DNA from 4 places in the Paenibacillus hubeiensis genome. Region 2 is predicted to be linked to each of the others. Evidence: riboswitches for the same ligand, from Rfam matches in the RefSeq annotation. Region 2 holds a riboswitch; each other region holds the start of a gene.

Region 1 (5,492 bases), on a different contig from region 2:
GCGGGATGGATGGCGTAGAGCCTGCCGGCTGACCGGGCGGGGGAGAGGAGCTGCCTTTGGCCCCGGCAATGCCCGAATTTTCACTGCTGCGTAATTTCCCCGCTGCGCCTCCTGCATTTGCGATTTCCGCCTGGATCAGCGAGGAAAGCGACTCTCCTTCGGCATCGCGCATGATGCCGGACTTGCCGAGCGTATCCAGAACGCCGAGAAAGTATTCCGATTCGCGAATAAAGTGCAGAATGGCGGTTTTGGCAGGCGGAGCGGCCAGTATAGCGGCGCTTTGCTCGAGCAGGGCATACAGTTGCCGAATAAACTCCCGGGATTGCGTGCTGGCCGTGTTTACCAAATCCTCGACGGCTCGCAGGATATAAGGATCTGGCGGGTGCGTCCCCGGCAACAGCTGTTTCAAAAGCCGGTTGGCGGCAGCCCCCGTGCTGGCAAAAGCGGCCTGCCATTCCCCAAGCAGCTTGACATAGGCGGGCTCAAGATCGGGAACAAGCGCCAGAATGATGATTGTATGCTCCTTCTCTTGTTCTTTCCAGAAACGAATTTCCTCCAGGATCCGCAGTGGAAGCAGCTTTCCATATTCATACCAGTTCATAACGGATTAAACCTCCTAATCACCGAATTTCGTCCCAAAAATATATTCGGATAACAGGCTGTCTTATGTATACGAAAAAAAAGAGCCCTCAAGAGGAACCCAAGAGGACTCGAATTTTCATGCAATTCCATGTTTCTGATGCATAGGCTTCAGTTGCGCTGATCGTCAATGGCTGCCGCCGGTATTTTGCACATCATTGTCGTCGGTGTTTGTGACATGGCTGAGGAATGTGGAGACGCGTCGCAAATATTCTTTTGGATGCTCGCGGAAAATCAGCTCATGGTGCGCTCCGTCAACAATCCATTCCTCCGAATTGGCATTCGACTGGTTGGCGGCGAGCAGCTCCGCGATCGGGTAAGGCGCCTTCTCGTCTTCCGTTCCGTGAACGAAGAAGATCGGGAAGGGATAATCCTTCTTTTTGACTTCTTGGTACGGAATTTGCTGCAAGCCTGTGCCATTCAGGACAGGGAACAGCAGGTTCAAAATTTCCAGCGTCGGCTGGCGCGGCAGGTCAATTTGATTATGGATATTATGGTATAGCGTATCCGGTTCCAGCAGAAACGTGCTGTCCAATATCATGGCGTCGACGTCCTGGGTCAACAGCCCTGCCTGCAATGCCGTACCCGCTCCCATCGAAAATCCCCATACGACGATTTCCTGGGCACCGCGCTGTTTGGCGAATTGGATCGCTCCGAGCAATTGCTTGGATTCCGCCTTGCCGCCCGTAGCGACGGCTTTGTTGACCTGGGAGGCAAAACCATAATCGAACATCACCACGTTGAACCCAAGCTGATGGGCATAATGCGCCAAATCGTACATGGGCACCCAGGTTTCCTCCCGGTTGGCTCCGTATCCATGGCTGAAGATGATCGTTTTGTTCACGTCGGCGTCGGCAGGAATGTACCAGCCTTGCATGATGCGGCTTCCGTCGACGGCCGGGAACGTGATGTCTTCGTATTTCATGTTTTTGGCCTGCATCGGATTGGAGAAGACGGGGGCTACCGTAGGGTTGGACAGCACCCAAGCGATGTAGCCGTGAAGCGCGATGAAGCAAAATAACAGAAAAAATACAACGGAGAGCAGCAACGCCACGATAATATGTTTAAGCCGGATCAGCCTCGGAGACAGCGAAGAGGGCAGATCGGAAACTTTCGTTTGCAGCGGGGCCTCGCTCTGGGATGTCGGAAACATACATGCCCCTCCTTTGTTGAATCGGCTAAAGATGACGACGAATTCTCACTGACGATCATTTTCTCCAAAACTGCCCGCCGCCGGATTACTGGGGCGCAGAGGAGGAAAGAGTCAGATTATGTCGACATGACAAGTTCGGTTCCGTGAAAAAAACAGAGTTGGACGGTTATACTTATACCATTCAGGCATAAGCGAAAATATGAATTCGCTTTCGGAAAGTTATTCCAATAGGAACGAGAAAATGTGGAAACGCTCGTTCTTTTCCTCTTTGTGATGGCGAATAGACTTTTTTATTATCGTATGTTCCACCATAGCCAATGTCAATTCTTCAGGCGTATTTGTTACCTAATTGTTATATAGTTCTTTAGATGCATGGTTATTATTTCCTTTGAGTGCAAAATACAGGGGATGAAGTCTGATAACCTAGACCCCACGATACTTCTTACGGTTCGAATTTAACGGGCATCGGTTTACAGATGGAATCGTTTCTCATATAATTTATGTAACCGAGTTTCATGTGATGAAACATGAGGAGGGCATTCTGCCATGGAGGACCGAAAGTTAACCGTCCGGGCTGTAGAACGGGCGCTGGATATATTATTGTGTTTTACGACCCGCAGCGATCTGGGATTGACCGAAATCGCCAGCCAGATCGGATTGCATAAGAGCACCGTGCATCGCCTCATGGCTACCCTGGAAGACCGGGGATTTGTGATCCGCGATGCGGCGACCGAGAAATACAGACTCGGCATTCGCATTTGGGAACTATCGGCGCATATGTCCCGGAGCGACGATCCCGCCATTTTGCTGCTGCCGGCGATGGAACGGCTGAGAGACCGGCTCGGGGAGACGGTAAGCTTGTATCTGCGCGACGGTGCCGAACGGATTCGGATACAGGCCGTACAGAGCGATCAGGCGATCCGCCGGGTGGCTCCCGTTGGCGCAAGGCTGCCGTTGTCCGTAGGGGCTTCCAGCAAGGTGCTGATGGCTTTTGCAAGCGAGGAAGACCGGGAAGAACTGATGAACGGCCCGGAATGGCCCGTATTCATCGATCCGCAGGCGTATTTGGCGCAGATGGCGGATATTCGGGACGCCGGCTACGCCACAAGTTACGAAGAGCGCGAACCGGGGGCCGCGGCGGTGTCCGTGCCCATTATGGGCCGGGATGGCCGGATCGCCGCCGCGTTGTCCGTATCGGGGCCTGTCAGCCGCCTTTCCCAGGAGACGCTCCATGAGTATGCTCCGGTCCTGAAAGAAGCCGCCGCGCAGATGGGACTTATGCTGGCCTGATCCGAAACGGCATTTTGGAAAATAAGGTTGTTTTTCCGCCATGTTTAGGCTAATCTGTAATGGACAGCCCAAGACATGGGCTGACTGAACTGAATAGGACGCAGCGGCAAAGTTGCCGCTAGCCGTCAAACGTTACTGGGGGAGTCCGAATTGTCCGGACTGAGACGGAATCGCATGAGATTCCGGACCCTTAGCACCTGATCTGGATCATGCCAGCGTAGGGAAGTAATCGGCGAAACAACGACGAGCATCGTCAATATGCCTTGAGTGAAGCTCCCCTGTGGGTAGACTTGCCGTGGCACGTTTGGCGATGAAGGATAAAGCCGGTTCCCTTGGGGAACCGGCTTTTTAATGCAGTATCCGACAAATCATCGCATCTCCGTGGCGTTCCGACAAGGTGGAGATGTGTGATGCGGGGGCCATGGTTGCCATGTTCCCGCCCGCCCTGGAGCTGTATCCGTGTTTTTGAATTCGCCCGTGCTGTACTTCCTTCATGCTTGGCCTGATGAACAGGTGCGCAGAATGAGCAATGCCGGACCATACCATGAGGAGGAGAACGAGCGATGAGTACAGGACACGAAACAGCGGGACAGGAAAACCATCGGGATACGGAAAAAGAAAGCATGGGGCGGCTGCGGCCTTTTCCGGGCAGCCGCAAGGTATACATTCAGGGCTCGCGACCGGACCTGTTGGTCCCCGAACGCGAAATTGCCCTTCATGACACAAGCACTCCCCAAGGGGTGGAGCATAACGAACCGCTCCGCGTGTACGATACGAGCGGTCCGATGACCGATCCGGATTATGAGGTGGACATCCGGACGGGCCTGCCCGCGCTGCGCAGACAGTGGATTACGGAGCGCGAGGACGTAGAAACGTACGAAGGCCGGACGATTAAGCCGGAGGACAACGGCTTGAAGCCGGGCAGCACAAGAGCTGGAGCCGAGACGTATCCCGGCGTCACCGGGAAACCGCTGCGGGCACGGGAAGGGCGATGCGTGACGCAGATGCACTATGCACGGAGAGGCATCATTACGCCCGAGATGGAATTCGCGGCCATCCGCGAAGGCGTGGAGCCTGAATTCGTACGGCAGGAGCTGGCCAGCGGCCGAGCCATTTTGCCTTCCAATATCAATCATCCGGAGAGCGAACCGATGATGATCGGACGCCATTTCCACGTCAAAATCAATGCCAATATCGGCAATTCGGCCGTATCGTCTTCCATTGAGGAAGAGGTCGAGAAGATGACCTGGGCCGTCCGTTGGGGAGCGGATACGGTGATGGATCTGTCCACGGGCAAAGACATTCACACCACCCGCGAATGGATCATTCGCAATTCGCCGGTACCGATCGGCACGGTGCCGCTCTATCAGGCATTGGAAAAGGTCGGAGGGGAGGCGGAGGCGCTGACGTGGGAGCTGTACCGCGACACGCTGATCGAGCAGGCCGAGCAGGGCGTGGACTACTTTACGATTCATGCGGGCGTGCTGCTCCGCTATATTCCGATGACTGCCAAACGGATGACGGGCATCGTGTCACGGGGCGGATCGATCATGGCGGCCTGGTGTCTGGCGCATCATCAGGAAAATTTCCTGTACACCCATTTCGAAGAAATCTGCGAGATCATGAAGCGGTATGACGTCGCCTTTTCGCTGGGAGACGGCCTTCGTCCGGGCAGCATTTATGATGCCAATGACGAAGCGCAGATGGCGGAACTCGCGACGCTGGGGGAATTGACCCAGATCGCCTGGAAGCATGACGTGCAGGTGATGATCGAGGGTCCTGGACACGTGCCGATGCACAAAATCAAGGAAAACGTGGACTTGCAAATGGAGATTTGCCAGGAAGCGCCGTTCTACACGCTCGGCCCGCTGACCACGGACATTGCGCCGGGGTACGACCATATTACGTCGGCCATCGGGGCGGCCATGATCGGCTGGTTCGGCACATCCATGCTCTGTTACGTTACGCCGAAGGAACATCTCGGCTTGCCGAACAAGGACGATGTGCGCGAAGGTGTCATCGCCTACAAAATCGCGGCCCATGCCGCCGATCTGGCCAAAGGCCATCCGCGTGCGCAGCGCCGGGACGACGCGCTTTCCAAAGCCCGCTTCGAATTCCGCTGGCGTGACCAGTTCAACCTGTCGCTCGACCCCGAACGGGCCATGTCCTACCACGACGAAACACTGCCTGCCGAAGGAGCGAAGCAGGCGCATTTCTGCTCGATGTGCGGACCGAAGTTCTGCAGCATGCGCATTACGCAGGATATCCGTGCATTTGCCGCGGAGAAGGGATTGTCGGAACAAGAGGCGGTTGCCGCAGGCATGCAGGAAAAGGCCGAAGAATACCGGATGCGCTCATAATGCCGGCCTTCTTGCGCGGTTGTCCGCGAATCCGTTAAATTGGCGTTATT
Region 2 (5,492 bases):
CTGGGGTTCGTAACCAAGATATCCATCTATGTGGTGATTATTGCTGCCTATTTACTGCTGCAGCGCCTGCAACAGTACGATGAAACGCGTTTTCGGGCAGGGCGCAGCAATACCGTATGGGAGCGAATCCTTTACAAGCAGCCTTTTATTCGAAAATGCTCATTCCTGCTTGCAGCCAAACCCGGCAGCATCAAGTACGGCCAAACCGTACGTTTGATGAGAGAGAGCAGCTCGGAGCTCAAGTATGAATGGTTGGCTATTCGAAGGTTTGTCCTCTTTGTAGGATGCTTTCTATTCTCTCTTTGTTGCATTGCTGCGCTTCACCAGGTGGAACGGAACCATATTTTATATGCGCCTGTCCGGGATGACCGAATGTTCGGAGCCATGTCCGCAGATGAATTGAAACAAGCCCAGGATACGGCGGATCTGGACCGGGCTGTGCTGCAGCAGGTCTCCAAAGCAGGGAATGCAACTCATGACGAAATCGTCCAAGCGCTAGAGCGCGTTAGCCCCCGGCAGCTTAAGGGCGAGGTGCAGAATGAAACGGTTGCCCGGATCACGCAAAAATGGGAGAAGCTTCAACGTCAATATTTGCAGTGGTGGGAACTGCTCATTGCTTTTCTGATCGGCACGTCCGGGTATTATTTGCCCATATGGCTGATGCTGTTTCAGCGCAAAATGCGCGGCATGGACATGCTGCATGAAATTTACCAGTTCCAGACGGTCATCTCAATTTTGCGCGACATGGAGCGGATGTCGGTGGAAGAGATTCTGGAGTGGCTTAACCGGTTTGCCGTCATTTTCAAACGCCCTTTGCAAAAGTGCCTGCTTCATTTCGAACATGGGCCGGAGGATGCCCTTGAACATTTAAAGGCGGATGCGCGGCTCCCGGAGTTTCAACGCCTTGTGGACAAGCTGCAGCTTGCGCTGGGCAAAATTTCGATCCAGGAAGCATTTGATGATCTGGATAGCATGATGTCTTTTTATTTTGAACAACGCAAGCAGGAGTACGCCAAAATGGTCGATGCCAAGGCTGCATGGGGAAAAATGATCGGGTTTGCGCCTATGTATGCACTGGTCTTTCTCTACTTGGTCGTCCCGCTTGTTGGCATGAGCTTCCTGCAGATGAACATGTATTACGAACAAATCCAACAATTATAAATCATACAACTTATTTTGGGAGGAATTGAAAATGAACAATGCATCCAGTGCGCTAAAGGTTGCTGCCGGGATTTTTTTGACGATTGCCTTGATTACGATCGTGGTGCTGCTGTTTATATCGGCCCAGGAGGCCACCAAGACGGCACAGAACAACTTCGCGGACATTCAGACCGAATTGTCTCAGGCTGCATTCACCGTTTATGACGGAACAACGATCAGCGGCTCCCAGGTGACCAATGCGCTGCGAAAGTATGCGGACAAAGACCAGTTCGGCATTCAGATCATTACTGGCAAAAACGCAGCGGGACAATGGTACGGCAATGAATTGAACATTTCACGTGACGTCAATAACGCAGATTATGGCTCGGTGATCGCGCCTGATAACAAGGTAGGGAGCATTAATCAAACGATGAACGAGAAAGACAACCAATACGTCAATCCGAGCGGGAAATTCAAAGCGATCATCGTGAAAGATAAGTCCAATGTGGTGAGAGGGCTTATTTTCACGCAATCGTGACAGGAGCTGGAGGGTGATGTCCCGAAACACGCAGCAGCTTATGTTGTTTTGCACGGCGGTAGTTATGTTTGTTGCAGCTTGTATGCACGGACAGCATCATGTTCGCCACTTGGCACAAGCCATTGATCAGACCATCCAGGGAACGGAAGCTATGGAGGGCAAGTTGACAACAACGCTGAGAATTTCTGAGCCGGAACGTTATAGCGGAGCGGAAGTGCTGCATACGGTCAGACAGATGACGGGGACAACCATTCAGGTGGAGGTGGACGGAAGCGCCTATCGTATAGACCCTTTGGCAGACAGGGGGGCGACCGTTCCGGTCCAGCTTATGGGTCTCTACAGGCCTGAGTTTATCAGCGACGAGTCCGGGCAGCTGAATAAAATCTCGTTCTGGAAGGAGGCCGGAGATATTGATTAATGCCGCATCCAAACTGCTTGCCGTCTTGTTGGCAGTACTTCTGCTATATGTATATCCGGCTGCCGAAACGGCGGATCGGCAGGATGAGATTTCCCGGATGACCGTTTACCAGACCGTCACACGTTTTGTTGATTCCGCTCGCACCAAAGGTTACATTTCTCCAGCCATGTTTGCCGAGTTCGAAGAACAATTGGCGCGCACGGGCAATGTCTACGACATTTCAATGGAGCATCTGCACAAAAAATATGTGCCGAATTACATCGATCCCCAAAATCCTGCGACTTTTACGGGGACGTACGAGACGGTTTTGGATGGATATTATTCAAGCCAAATCAAAGAGAGGCTTTTTCCGACCGACGGTTTAGAAACCGCGGAGGATCCTGCTCGAAGATACACGTTTACAGTAGGGGATTTTTTTACCGTGTCCGTCAGAAATACGAATCGAACCCCCGCAATGCTTATCCGCGAATGGCTAAATGGGACACTCCAATCTCCCGCCGTGTTTACCACGTATGGAGGGATGGTGCTGAATGAAGATTACTGAGCTGTCCATCGTTTTTGTGCTTGTCTTTTTTCCGTTTTTTTGGATCGTGTCGCAGAGCAGTCGGGAACTCCAGGAGGCCCAGATCCTCAGCAATAGATACGAGACAGCGCTGAGGACTGCCGTCATGGACGCTGGCATGGTCATGCACCAGAACGAAAAGCAAAGTGGAGAAGCGGGCTACGGTTCATCAAAGTTTGTGAACGCTGATAAAGATTTGGCGCTGGAGACGTTTACGCAAACGATGGCTCTTAATTTGGGGATTCAGGACGATCCGCCAGCGATTCGCTCCTTGTTCGATTATATCCCGGCTATCGTTGTTCTGGACTACGACGGTTACTACATGTATGCCAAAGAGACGGAAATGATGGGGGAGCCCGAAAACTCTTTTCGTCACGTGTGGAGCCCAAAGAAACCCTATACCTATGCAGACGAAGACGGAAACAGCATCAATTTCACGTTGGATAGTTATGTCTACGCCTATGATGCCGAAAAGCAAATGTGGCTTGAAGGCTTTCGGAACGAACTCATCGCGTCGACACGGATCCCGTTGCTGAGAAATGATGAACATTTTGAACATGTTCGCAGAAGCCGGATTGTCAGTGCCGTTCAGGAGGATTTGGCCGAGGTCATCAATCGTCACAACGAATTTGCCAGAAGAAATGGCATCTCATACACGTTTACTCTGCCGCTCATCTCCCAGGAAGACTGGTACAACTCTATAAATGACACAGGGATCATTGCTTTCATTCAGGGTATTCCGAGCGGGAGCCGAAAAATCAACAACTTTGCCATCGGAGGCGGCCGGCTTGTTAAGAGGACGGCCGTGATCGGCGGCGTGGATCCTGACAGCGGCATCAAATATTATTATCCGGCCACATGCTCGAACGGATACAGGCCGGAGGAAGTTTTTACGGATGCCCAGGAGGCAGCGGCTCGAGGCTATTTTGAGCAAAATTGTTATATCAATCACTAGTATCCTCCGACGAAAAGGCACTGGATAGTGCGATATTTTCAGCTGCGTAGTCTAACCTAAAAAAGCGCTGATCTTCCTGATTTTTGGCAGTGCACGCAAAAATGATCGATGACAAAACAGGATGCCTATGGTAATATAGGCTACAACTTCATAAGAGCACTAGGGGTGCCGCGCGATGCGGCTGAGATGGAATAATTCGATTCCGGACCCTTTGTACCTGATCTGGATCATACCAGCGTAGGGAAGTGGCACGTTTTTCGTCATGACAAGGAAGGCTGTATTTCAGCCGTCGCTTGGATTGCAATGCGATTATCGGCAATGCTCGTTCCATGCATAAACGCGTGAGAATAATGCCCATTGGTTTCGCATTTGCCTTGCATTGCACGAAAGATACGAATAAGTCGCCACTCCCCTGCGGGAGTGGTTTTTTGTGTTCTTTCAGAAAGGCAGGTGAACCGAGTTATGGTTGCTTCGCAAACTCAATCAGTACCTTCATCATTGGAGCTCCATGTCATTTCAAACGGAACGGGGGACCTTGATGTTTTTCTTGAAAAGGCGATCCGGGTGAGCCCTTGGGTGGACTACATTCATATTCGGGAAAAACATCTTGCGATCAACCAAAGATTGCACTGGGCCGAACGAATGCAAGAAGCGGGTATCCCGGCTTCGCAAATTGTCGTTAATGGCATTCCTGATCGAATGGATGGTTTTTCTGTTCCTAAGTTGTGCGGCGTGCAAAGGGGGGAATCGGATTTCAAACAGTATGGCACAACCATCCGGATGGACAACAAGCATGAACCGATCCGTCTGGGCGTTTCCGTGCATTCCTTGGAAGGGGCGAAATCCGCTGAGCGCCAAGGCGCAGATTATGTTATTTTTGGGCACGTTTTTGCTACCAACAGCAAAATTGGCGCTGCGCCAAGAGGCATACCTGCATTGAAAGCGATATGCAGTTCCCTTTGCATTCCCGTCATTGCGATCGGCGGAATTCGCCCTGATGCCGTGGATGCGATTTACGCAGCCGGGGCAAGCGGGATTGCGGTCATGTCCGCCATATGGGAGAACAGTAAACCTGAGCAAGCAGCCGCTGCATTCAAACAGGCCATGTCCGGTGTACGGCCCATGAATGACGCCATTGAACGAAGATGAAGGAGGGGCAATCGTTGTTTGATGATCGCATTAGCTTAGACGGTAGTTCGGGGTTCGACATTCTCGACAAAAAAGAGAATCCACGTTCGCGAAAGGACATGTCTGCCGAAACGATCGTGATCGGAGGGGGTGTCATCGGTTGTTCCATCGCTTATGAATTGGCAGCCCGCGGGCAGGAAGTAATGCTCCTGGAACGAGCCCGAATGGGTGGAGGGACGTCATCGGCGGCGGCCGGCATGCTGGCTGCCGACAGTGAGCACTTTCATCATGCGGCCATAGCGGAGCTTGCCCGGCGCAGCCGTGAACGGGTTCACCGGCAGAGGGAGCATATTCAAGCGATGAGCGGAATTGACATTGGTTTGCGGCAGGCCGGGTTCATTACGCCTTTTCGAAGCGGACAAAAGGCAGGACTATATGCAGCCGCATATGAAACAGATTCGAATGCATGCACGTATTGGGATCGGCAGGAACTGCAGCGTCAGGCACCCTGGCTAAGCCGGGATACGTATGGCGGGTTGTACAGGCAAGCTGAAAGCGAAGTGCTGCCGTTAAACCTTGTCACAGCTTATGCCAAGTCCGCTCAAGCATACGGGGCTCGAATCATGGAAGGCATTCAGAATGTAACGCTGCAAACCGGGGCAGGGCGCATACAAGGGGTTCAAACCTCCATTGGCATGTTGACATGTAAAAATGTCATAGTCGCGGCCGGGCTGCAAGGAGTAGAGTTGAT
Region 3 (5,492 bases), on a different contig from region 2:
CGCTCCGCCCGTTATGTTAACGGTGCCGGAGGATTTCAGGGTTAGCGCGTCCTCGCCGACATCCTTCCAGGTCACGTTTTCGATATTGCAGCTGCCATAACAATGAACGCCGTCGGCAGCAGGAGCTTCAATGACTACGTTTTTCAAGGTTGCGCCTGCTTCAAGCCTGAAAATGGGCTTCTGGTTCTCAGCCTGGCTTCCGTCTCCCAACGTGTTCGGATCGGCAGCCACGCTTTTCCCCTTGCCGTCGTACGTTTCGCCCTTTTTGACGATAATCGTCGTTTTGACGATTTCGGGCGCTGCCGCTGCGGGAATCACAGCAAACAATGAGGCAACCAAACCGGCGGACAAAAGTACGGTCAACATTTTTTTCATCATGAATTCCTCCTTGGCGATCGGATTTTCCGCCATTACGGGCGGTTTGTCGGCAAGCCTCGCAGATGCACAGCTCCGCTTGTCCTGGCCGCAACCTCATCCTATCAGGAAAGGAACGTTCCAAGAATAATCCGTAGTTCACATCTCTCCGACATTCACGCCAGCTCTGAGAAAATGAGACCTATCCGTACCCGTTCCGAACATCGCATCTGCCGGTGTTAACTCTCGGTGTGCTGGAATTACCTTATTTTCCTTCAGATGAAAGACAACAAGGGCAGACTTGAAATCAAGCCGTCCCCGTCTTTTTATTCAAAATCCAATCCTACGCACCGAACCGCTGACGGTATCCGCATTTGCGGCAAAGCTCCTCCACCGCTTCGCGTCTCGAAAAACCATAGAACAGATTGTTGGCGCGCTCGCCTTCCACAATCTCCGAGAAGGAACGTTCATGCACGTTCCCCAAATTAATGACGCCTTCGCCGTCCAGGCAGCACGGAACCACCGTTCCATCCACAAGCACCGCGGCTTGCGTGCGCAACGCATGGCAAAATCCTTTACCGTCATCCTCCGGCGTATCCAGGCTTGGCCACTGGAATTCATGGTCCTGGTTCAGGTACACGTTCGGCGCGATTTTGACGCCGCTGCCCGGTACGACTTTTTCCTCGATTTTATAATCCAGATTGAATTCGCGCTCCAAATGATCGAGCGTTTCGCGGTTGCGCTGCTTCTGGGCATTCGTGAAATTGTCCTGCGTCAAATTCCACAATCTGAACGACACGATGACGTTATGCTTCGTCGCTTCATGCACAAACGAAAAGATGTTGCTCAGGTACCCTTCGCGATCTTTGGAGCCCTCATGCCCGTCGAAGCTGTGCAGGGAAAAGTTCATCTGGCGCAGCGCCGGCTTGCCGAGCAGCTTGTGTCTCGTTTTCGGCAGCAACGTTCCGTTCGTCGTAATATTCACTTTGAAACCCTTCTCATGGGCGATGTCCAGCAGCAAATCGATTTTGGGATGAAGCAGCGGCTCGCCTTTGACATGCAGATAAATGTAACTTGAATGCGGCTTGATCTGATCCAGCACCATGCTGAACGTTTCCGGATCAATAAATCCTTTGGCTCGCTTCGTCTGCGGACAGAAGCTGCAGGCCAGGTTGCAAATGCTCGTGATCTCTATATAAACCTTTTTGAACGTTTTCAATGCGTGGTCCCCATTCCAGTCAGGGGGATGAGTCCCTTCCCGACTTCATTCGTGATGCGGCCAAAATGCGCCTTTATTATTATATCGGGTTCCGCAAGCAAGGTAAATCGACTGACGGAATTCTCCATCTGGAAAGGATGCTCGCCCCTCCGGGTCCTATTTACACCATCCTCACTTGTGAGGTATGCTGAATGCACAACTGCATAAGCTGCAAACAGTCACTAGGGGAGCCTCACGGCTGAGACGAATGATTTTCGGACCCTTTGAACCTGATCTGGATCATACCAGCGTAGGGAAGTGGAGCGGACTTTACCAATTAATACATTATGCAAGGGGTATGGCTTGCGTAAGACATGTATCCCTATTTGCGTTGAAAAGCCCCTCCCGTTTCCTTGGAAATGGGAGGGGCTTTGTTTGTCACGGGGCGCATCGGGCGATTGGGCAGATGCCAGAACGCGCAATGCGATCGTTGTTGCCGAACACACCGCGACAGAATTTATTTCCAGTCATCCCTTCACTGATCTTCCTGCGATCCGGAAACCAGCGCGCAGAAATACCTATTCTTGATGAGGAGGCATTCACATATGTCCTATTTGGAACGCGTTCGTACCCAAAATCCGTTGGTCCACAACATTACCAACATTGTCGTAGCCCCTTTTACCGCCAACGGTCTGCTTGCATTGGGCGCCTCTCCTTTCATGGCGTACGCTCATGAAGAGGTCGCCGACGTTGCCAAAATGGCCGGAGCCGTTGTGCTTAACATCGGTACGTTGAATGAGGACGTCGTGACGTCGATTCGTCTTGCCGGACGCGCAGCCAATACCCACAGCGTGCCCGTCGTGTTCGACCCGGTTGGCGCAGGAGCCACGGCCTATCGCACCGAAACGGCACGCAAGCTTGTTCATGAACTGCAGCTAACCGTGCTGCGCGGCAATGTCGCCGAGGTGGCCAACGTCATCGGGGAGAACTGGGAGATTAAAGGCGTGGATGCAGGACACGGTAAAGGCGACCGCATCCACATTGCGGAGCGTGCCGCTAAGCAGCTCGGCTGCATCGCAGCCGTAACCGGTCAGGAAGACGTGGTGTCCGACGGCGAAACCACTTACGTGATCGGCAATGGCCATGCCCTGCTCACCCGTGTCACCGGAGCCGGGTGCCTGCTGAGTTCAGTCATCGGGGCGTTTGCCGCGATTGCGGAGCCTGGGCGCGAACGATTAGACAGCATTGCCGAAGCGCTGGCCTTCTACGGCATAGCCGCCGAACAAGCGGCAGAACGAACGGCACAACAAGGTCCCGGCAGCTTCCAAATCGAGCTGCTGAACCAACTGGCACAAGTCACGCCGGCACTGGTGACAGAACGGTCGCAAATTCGGCAAGCTGCCGGAGGTGCACGATGACGATCCCGCAAGCTCTCACGATTGCCGGTTCGGACAGCGGCGGCGGCGCGGGCATTCAAGCCGACCTGAAAACTTTTCAGGAGCTCGGCGTGTACGGCATGAGTGCAATCACCGCCATCACTGCGCAGAACACCCTCGGTGTACAAAGTGTTTTCGCTGTTCCGAACGAAGGCGTGGCCGCGCAGCTCGACTCGATCGGAACCGACCTCTATCCAGGCGCCGTCAAGACCGGCATGTTGTTCAGCGCGGACCTGATCCGGATTGTCGCGGAAAAATGCCGGACGTATCGCTGGCCCAAACTGGTCATCGATCCGGTCATGGTCGCCAAGGGCGGTGCCCCCCTGCTCCAGCAGCAAGCGGTGCAGACGCTCATTTCGGATTTGTTGCCGCTTGCGTTGGTAACCACGCCCAACATTCCGGAAGCCGAGCTGCTCGCAGGCATGTCCATTGGCGGTTTGGCTTCGCGGGAAGAAGCGGCACGGCGCATCGTGCAGATGGGCTCTGCCTACGTCTTGATCAAAGGCGGCCATGCAGGCGATCACGGCTCCGTCGTGGATGTGCTGTATGATGGACATTCCTTTCATTATTTCGAGAACCCACGCGTTCTGACGCGTCATACCCATGGTACGGGCTGCACTTTCTCGGCGGCGATTGCGGCTGAATTGGCGAAAGGATCGGCGGTGCCTGAAGCGGTGGAAACGGCTCGTGCTTTCATACAGGCGGCGATTGAGGATGAGCTCGGCATCGGTGCAGGCCACGGGCCGACGAACCATTTTGCGTATGGGCGCAGATTGCGGGGTGCGTTGTAATGGAACGATTGGACATGGAAAGGGTGCGCCGCGCCATGCGGCTGTATCTGGTCATGGGCAGTGTGAATGCGACCCATGACCCGGTTGAGGTGCTGCGCCAGGCTATTGCTGGCGGCATCACGCTGTTCCAGTTCCGCGAGAAAGGAACTGGCGCCCTGACGGGCACGGCGCGCATCGCACTTGCGGAGCGCCTGCGCGAGGTGTGCGGCCAGCATAGCATCCCGTTCATCGTGAACGATGACGTGGAGCTGGCCGTGGCCCTGCAGGCCGACGGCGTGCACGTCGGCCAGGACGATGCGGACGCGGCGCTGGTGCGCGCCCGCATCGGACCCGGGCGGATGCTTGGCGTATCCGCCCACTCCGTGACCGAGGCGCGCCGTGCCGTGCAGGCGGGCGCCGACTACCTTGGCGTCGGGCCGATGTACCCGACGCGCTCGAAGGCGGATGCCCACGCCGTGCTGGGCCCCGCCGGGATTGCGGAACTGCGCGCCGCAGGCATCGCGGTTCCGCTGGTCGGTATCGGCGGCATTGCAGCCGATACCGCGGCCGCCGTCATGGCGGCGGGGGCTGACGGCGTGGCCGTCATCTCCGCCGTCGCAGGCGCGGCCGACGTGCGCGCAGCCGCTGCGGAGCTGGCGGCTGCGGTGCGCGGGATGCAGGCATAGCCTCGCACACGCGCATCCCCATACATCATGAGGCCCCGCGCACCAAGGTCCGGGTGATTGCCGGGTTATACTCCCAAGCTTGCTTTCGGTTTGGCGCGGCTGCTCACCGCGAATGCTTCGGCGATACACCCATAAACCAAAATTTATGGCTGAAAATGCTTCGCTGGAACATTTTTTTCCCTGTTGACTCTCACGTAACGTGACCCTGTACAATCGGTGGTGTAAGGAGGTTGGATTTCATGGCCATGAAAGTAAAGGAGGTCTCCGAGCTCGTCGGAATCAGCGTGCGCACGCTGCATCACTATGACGAGATCGGGCTGCTGACTCCGGACGAAACCACTTCATCCGGATATCGTCTGTACTCGGACGCCAATCTGGAAAAGCTGCAGCAAATTTTGTTTTTCAAGGAGCTCGACTTTTCTTTAAAAGAAATCAAGGATATCCTGAGCGACCCTTCCTTCGATCGGGAGGAAGCGTTTCACATGCACCGCCGCATTTTACTGGAAAGACGGGACCGGATCGATCGTATGATTGCCACGATCGATAAAACCGTTCAACACTGGAAAGGAGAGATTCACATGACGGCCAAAGAACAATTCGAAGGCTTTGATTTCAGCCGGAACCCATATGAACAGGAGGCCCGGCAGCGCTGGGGAAATGAAGCAGTAGACCAGGCGCATGCCCGCTTGGGACAACAGTCTCCGCAAGAGCAGCAGGCTCTGGGCGAGCGAATGAATGAAATTTACCGCAACCTCGCAGCATTGCGCCATCTGTCACCTTCTTCCGAGGAAGCACAAACCGCGATTGCCGCTTGGTACGATTTCCTGAACGAAATGGGAAGTTATTCGCCGGAGGCTTTCCGCGGATTGGGACAAATGTACGTGGACGACGAGCGTTTTACCCGCAATATCGACAAATTCGGCGAAGGGCTGGCCGTATTTATGCGTGACGCGATGGCCGCGTATGCCGACCGGGTGACTCCATAGGCATCCAACCTACTGGCCTACAACCTGTACCACAGTCTGCTGCTCGATTGCCTATGGCGGCA
Region 4 (5,492 bases), on a different contig from region 2:
GCAGCTCGCGAACCGAAACCTTGATTTTTTTGCCGTCCGCGGCCGCCTGAACCTCATCCGCATGCGCACGAATCCATTTCATATCCAACATGTACACCGTCTCCTTTGGGCTATAAAAATGCAAAGAGCGCCCTCATCCCTTGGGACGAGGAGCGCTCTGCTCGCGGTGCCACCCAACTTGCCGGGACAGGTAATCCTGTGTCCAGCCTCTTGGTCCGCGATAACGGGCGGTTCCGGTTAACTTGGGGAATGGGTTCGCTCCCCTGGCGAAAACGCCTCCGAGTTGGATGCTCTTCAACGGCATAGTTCCGATCTGCAATTGTTGACAATGATTATATATGAAATGCTCCCCCATTCGCAAGAGCTTCATTCATTATGTTTTCAAACGACCATTGCCCAGGAAATAAGACAGATCGGTCAAGCGCTGACTTTGCTTCTGGCCACCACATTGCCAAATACAGCCCGAACGATCGGCCCCACCACCAGAAGCTGTGCCGGAAGTGCCAGCAAGAAGTTATGGCCGATCGCCGAACCATAGCTTCGCAGGATGGAACGACCTCCAAGTCCATTGGTGAGGTAGGATGTCATTACACCATAGAAAGACATGACCAACACCATGCCGACCACCATAAAAAACGAGAGCGTCAACACGGCCACCAATTTGTTTGACTTGTCGAACGGCAGGGAAAACGCTACTTTTTTCGCCACAGGACCTACCAATATCGATTCAACCGCAAAAGCGACCACAAAACAGATCACAAACTGCAGCAGAATCTCCATCAAAGACAATTTCCCGATCATTCCGCTGTTATACAGATTAAACAACAGCATGATCGTGACCATGCCGAAGCACATCATTAATCCGAACACCACTTGTTCTCTTTTCGTTGTTGGCAATGTACTCATCCTTTCTGTTCATTTGATCATTATAGAGATCACGTTATGCCCTTCATAAGTGAACAAATTGTGAACTTTTAAAATTTAAATCTTTATTTTTTGCGTAAGCGTGTTCAACCGCCGCCCCCAATTCCAACTTGACAGCTTGGATTTTCACATCTATTCTATTTCTAAAATGCTAATGGCGAATTATCTGCCCCGGGAGGTATGTTCATATGGCTTTTCAAAAACGCGTCGACCACGTCGGAATCTCCGTTCGCGATCTGGAAACAACGCTCCGCTTCTATACCGAGATTGTCGGTCTGGAACTGAAGGGACGGTTGACTCACACCAACGGTGTCATTCAGCTGGCATTTCTCGGTTTTAACGGGAGCGACGAGACCGAGATCGAGCTGATTCAGGGGTATAGCGACAAGCTGCCATCCGAAGGAACGGTGCACCACTTTGCCATCCATGTGGAGGACATCGAAGCGGAATACCGGCGCATTCAGGCAACGGATGCAGAGTTCATCGATGGGGAGATTGTAACCTTGCCGAACGGATATCGTTACTTCTTCATCTATGGACCTGAAAAAGAATGGATTGAATTTTTCCAACGGTAATCCCGGTCGTCCCTCCAATTCCTTACTGGACACAATCCGGACTCTTGCCTATAATTACTGTGATAGCAACGCCCGTAACTTCATAGCTTCCCAGGGGTGTCGGAATTGGCCGGCTGAGAGTGTATCCCATAAGATACTGACCCTTAGACCTGATCTGGATCATGCCAGCGTAGGAATCGGAGTATATTGACCAAGGCACAGCCCCAAGGCTGGTGGCCATTCTCTAACGCCTGCATGCGTCCCGAATAACGGGGCGCTTTTTTGTTAATATCAGAACGTGTGGACCGCGATGCAATTCCCCTGATATGGCATTCTTAATCAGATGTTGTGGACATGAAGCCAAGGAGTACCCGTGCCGATGGCCGGACAATATGAAGGAGAGAAAAAGAAATGAAATGGCGCAAAATGATGGGCCTGATGCTCTTGTGCATCACCCTCGTAACCGTTGCCGCATGCGGCGGCAAGGAAGCGGCACCTGCCGGCGAGAACGGCAGCAGCACGGAAAAGGCAAGCGAAGGCGGCAATGCCGCACTGAAAGACGTTAAGGTGGTGCTCGATTGGACGCCGAATACGAACCATACCGGCCTGTACGCTGCGGTGGATCAAGGCTTTTACAAAGCCGAGGGACTTAACGTCGAAATCGTGCAGCCTGGCGCAGGCGGAGCGGACACGATGGTAGCCTCGAACGAGGTCCCTTTTGGCGTCAGTTACCAGGAGAGCGTAACCCAAGCACGCACGCAAAACGTACCGCTCGTATCCATCGCCGCGGTCATTCAGCACAACACGTCCGGCTTTGCCGCTCCGGTGGACCGGAATATCAAATCGCCCAAAGACTTTGAAGGCAAATCGTATGGAGGCTGGGGCTCTCCGGTAGAAGAAGCCGTCATGCAATCGATTATGGAAGGCGAAGGCGCCGACGTCTCCAAGGTGAAAAACATCAATATGGGCGATGCCGATTTCTTCACTGCCGTGAAACGCGACATCGACTTTGCCTGGATCTTCTATGCGTGGACCGGGATTGAAGCACAGCTGCGGAATGAACCGATCGACATGCTGTACGTCAAGGATTACTCCGAAGCGCTCGACTATTACACGCCTGTGCTCGTAACCAACGAAACGACGATTCAGAATGATCCGGAGCTGGTTAAAGCGTTCATGAAAGCGACATCCGAAGGATATCAATATGCGATTGATCACCCGGAGGAGGCTGCCAACATTTTGCTGAAGGCCGTTCCGGACCTCGACAAGGATTTAGTACTCGCCAGCCAGAAGTGGCTCAGCCCGAAATATCAGGACGATGCCGCACGTTGGGGCGAACAGAAACAGGAAGTTTGGCAAAATTACGCGGACTGGATGTTCAGCAAAAAACTGCTCGACCAGCAAGTCGACGTTTCCAAAGCGTATACGAACGAATTTTTACCACAATAACGAGAACTATATAACGAAATCGGAAGGAGCCGTGAATGGACATGGCCAGCACACTGCTTAGCATACAAGTGATTCCCAAAACGCCGAACGGCGAAAACTCTTATCCTTACGTCGATCGCGCGATCGAAGTCATTCAACAATCCGGCGTCAAATATCAAGTAAACCCGCTGGAAACGACCATGGAAGGCGAACTTGAGGAGCTGCTGCAGATCGTGCGCAAAATGCACGAAGCACTCGTGGAGGCTGGCAGCCCAAGCATCATTTCCCAGATCAAAATTGCCCATAGCCCTGACGGGTTCAGCATGGACGCCCTCACGGAGAAATATCGCTAATGAATTCATACTGGAAAAGCGTATGGCCGCCCTTCGTGGCGGTTATTCTCTTTATCGCGTTATGGCAGGGAGCCGTATCCCTGTTCCATATTGAAAAGTGGATGCTTCCCGCACCCTCGGACATCGCCCGCGAAGCGGCATCTCAAGCCGATCGCCTCGGCATGCATGCTTGGGCTACCATCCAACTTACCCTGATCGGCTTCGCTGCCGGCACAGCCGTCGGATTGCTGATCGCGATGGTGCTGCATCTTATTCCTTTGCTCAAACAGGCGTTATACCCTTTGCTTATTTTAAGTCAAAACATACCCACCATCGCGCTGGCTCCGCTCCTGCTGATCTGGTTCGGCTTCGGGCTGCTGCCCAAGCTGATCACGATCGTTCTCGTCTGTTTCTTCCCGGTCGCCGTAGCGGCCATGGACGGGTTAACGCGCACGGATGCAGCCATGATGAATTACATGCGCATGGCCGGTGCATCGCGCCGCCACATCTTCTGGAAGCTGGAGCTGCCGCATGCGCTGCCCTCCATCTTCTCCGGCGTGAAGATTGCCGCCACATACAGCGTTATGGGCGCCATCATCGCAGAATGGATCGGCGCCGACAAGGGCATCGGTTATTACATGATGCTGCAGAAGTCCGCTTACCGGACAGATCGATTATTCGTCGCCATCATGATCATCGTGGCGCTGAGCCTGCTGCTCTTCCTGCTCATTGCCTTGCTGGAGAAGCTGCTCGTTAAATGGCGGCCGCAGAAGCGCTAACCCGACATTGAACCAAGGAAGTGAATACGACATGAATCATACCGGTTCTCCGGCAACACCAGCGGCTGCCCCAGCTATGCAGGCAAGCGAAACGGGAGCGGCTCACTCTGACGGCACGGCACCGACATCGGCATCGGCAACGGCGCCTGCGCTCAACGTCAGGAACGTGCACGCCTCCTTCCGCGAGCGGCGAAGCAAGCTGCCGGTGCTTAACGATATTTCCCTGACTGTGGGGCAAGGCGAATTCGTGGCACTCGTCGGACCGTCCGGCTGCGGCAAAAGCACCCTGTTCCATATCATCGGCGGGCTGCTGAAGCCGCAGCAGGGAGAGATCTGGATGAACGGCGAGAACGTGACCGGCCAGCGCGGCAAGATCAGCTACATGCCGCAGCAACCTGCGCTCTTCCCGTGGCGCACCATCGAAGAGAACGTGCTGCTTGCGGGCGAAGTGACTCCATCGGCCCAGCCGCGGCAAACCGCGCTTGCCGAAGCGCGCCAATGGCTGGAGAGCGTCGGCCTCGGCGGCTTCGAGCAGGCATACCCGCACATGCTGTCCGGCGGAATGCAGCAGCGCGCCGCGTTCCTGCGGGCGCTGCTCAGTCCCCAGGAGCTGATGCTGCTCGACGAGCCGTTCAGCGCGCTCGACGCCTTGACGCGCAGCGACATGCAGCGCTGGCTGCTCGACATATGGGAGCTGAACCGCCGCTCGGTGCTGCTCATCACCCATAATATCGAAGAAGCGCTGCTGCTCGCCGATCGCGTCTACGTGCTCTCGAATCGGCCCGCAACGGTGATGCACGAAGTCCATGTTCCTTTTGAGCGGCCCCGTCAAGAAACGATCTCCGATCTGCCGGCATTCCTGGAGCGCAAACGGCAAATCTCCGAGTGGATGAAGCAAGAACAAAAGAAGGCCCGCCTATCCTGAGATAGCGGGCTTAAATCATGCAGAAGGAGCGTCTCTCCATGAAAATGCCAACCCATGTCCCCTTCATCGATGCCCATCTTCATCTGGATCAATACACCCCGGCCGAACAGCAGGACATGCTTCGCTCCTTGCCTTCGCACCAGGTTGAAGCGGTCATCGCCGTCTCCATGCACCTTGCCTCCTCGCAGGCTACGATGGACCTGGCGGCCAGACATCCGCATGCCGTCTTTCCGGCCATCGGATTCCACCCGGAGCAGCCTCTACCTTCGCCGTCGGAAGCGGAGCAGCTGTTCGACTGGATCGAGCGCCGCATCGATCAGGCCGTTGCCATCGGCGAAGTAGGGCTTCCCTATTACAGCCGCCAGGAGGCGGAGCAAGCAGGGAAACCTTGGGACCAATCCGGCTACGTTTTGCTGCTCGAACGTTTCGTTCGGCTCGCCAAAAAGCACGACAAACCGATCGTGCTGCATGCCGTGTATGAAGATGCCGATGTGGCTTGCGACCTGCTGGAGCAGTACCAAGTAAACAAGGCTCACTTCCATTGGTTCAA

What was found. Region 2 has a riboswitch for thiamine pyrophosphate ahead of RSX24_RS07370 (thiamine phosphate synthase). Riboswitches for the same ligand answer to the same signal wherever they lie in the genome.
Region 1: it holds a riboswitch for thiamine pyrophosphate, as region 2 does, so the genes downstream of both, thiC (phosphomethylpyrimidine synthase ThiC) here and RSX24_RS07370 (thiamine phosphate synthase) in region 2, are expected to answer to the same signal.
Region 3: it holds a riboswitch for thiamine pyrophosphate, as region 2 does, so the genes downstream of both, thiM (hydroxyethylthiazole kinase) here and RSX24_RS07370 (thiamine phosphate synthase) in region 2, are expected to answer to the same signal.
Region 4: it holds a riboswitch for thiamine pyrophosphate, as region 2 does, so the genes downstream of both, RSX24_RS26530 (ABC transporter substrate-binding protein) here and RSX24_RS07370 (thiamine phosphate synthase) in region 2, are expected to answer to the same signal.

What each region holds. Positions count from the first base shown of each region.
Region 1 is NZ_JAVYAE020000017.1:65,091-70,582, reverse strand. It holds gene RSX24_RS27975 (Fe-Mn family superoxide dismutase) at 1-601, opposite strand, end outside; gene RSX24_RS27970 (alpha/beta hydrolase) at 767-1,792, opposite strand; gene RSX24_RS27965 (IclR family transcriptional regulator) at 2,339-3,082, shown strand; TPP riboswitch at 3,210-3,323, shown strand; gene thiC (phosphomethylpyrimidine synthase ThiC) at 3,706-5,442, shown strand.
Region 2 is NZ_JAVYAE020000002.1:141,205-146,696, forward strand. It holds gene RSX24_RS07345 (hypothetical protein) at 1-1,161, shown strand, start outside; gene RSX24_RS07350 (ABC transporter permease) at 1,193-1,678, shown strand; gene RSX24_RS07355 (hypothetical protein) at 1,695-2,096, shown strand; gene RSX24_RS07360 (hypothetical protein) at 2,089-2,640, shown strand; gene RSX24_RS07365 (hypothetical protein) at 2,627-3,613, shown strand; TPP riboswitch at 3,765-3,874, shown strand; gene RSX24_RS07370 (thiamine phosphate synthase) at 4,076-4,762, shown strand; gene thiO (glycine oxidase ThiO) at 4,777-5,492, shown strand, end outside.
Region 3 is NZ_JAVYAE020000014.1:34,678-40,169, forward strand. It holds gene RSX24_RS25675 (pectate lyase) at 1-375, opposite strand, end outside; gene RSX24_RS25680 (radical SAM/SPASM domain-containing protein) at 698-1,573, opposite strand; TPP riboswitch at 1,787-1,886, shown strand; gene thiM (hydroxyethylthiazole kinase) at 2,140-2,970, shown strand; gene thiD (bifunctional hydroxymethylpyrimidine kinase/phosphomethylpyrimidine kinase) at 2,967-3,779, shown strand; gene thiE (thiamine phosphate synthase) at 3,779-4,444, shown strand; gene RSX24_RS25700 (MerR family transcriptional regulator) at 4,684-5,430, shown strand.
Region 4 is NZ_JAVYAE020000015.1:62,355-67,846, reverse strand. It holds gene serS (serine--tRNA ligase) at 1-91, opposite strand, end outside; gene RSX24_RS26540 (DUF2798 domain-containing protein) at 418-906, opposite strand; gene RSX24_RS26535 (VOC family protein) at 1,113-1,499, shown strand; TPP riboswitch at 1,582-1,693, shown strand; gene RSX24_RS26530 (ABC transporter substrate-binding protein) at 1,890-2,927, shown strand; gene RSX24_RS26525 (MTH1187 family thiamine-binding protein) at 2,969-3,259, shown strand; gene RSX24_RS26520 (ABC transporter permease) at 3,259-4,017, shown strand; gene RSX24_RS26515 (ABC transporter ATP-binding protein) at 4,049-4,942, shown strand; gene RSX24_RS26510 (TatD family hydrolase) at 4,981-5,492, shown strand, end outside.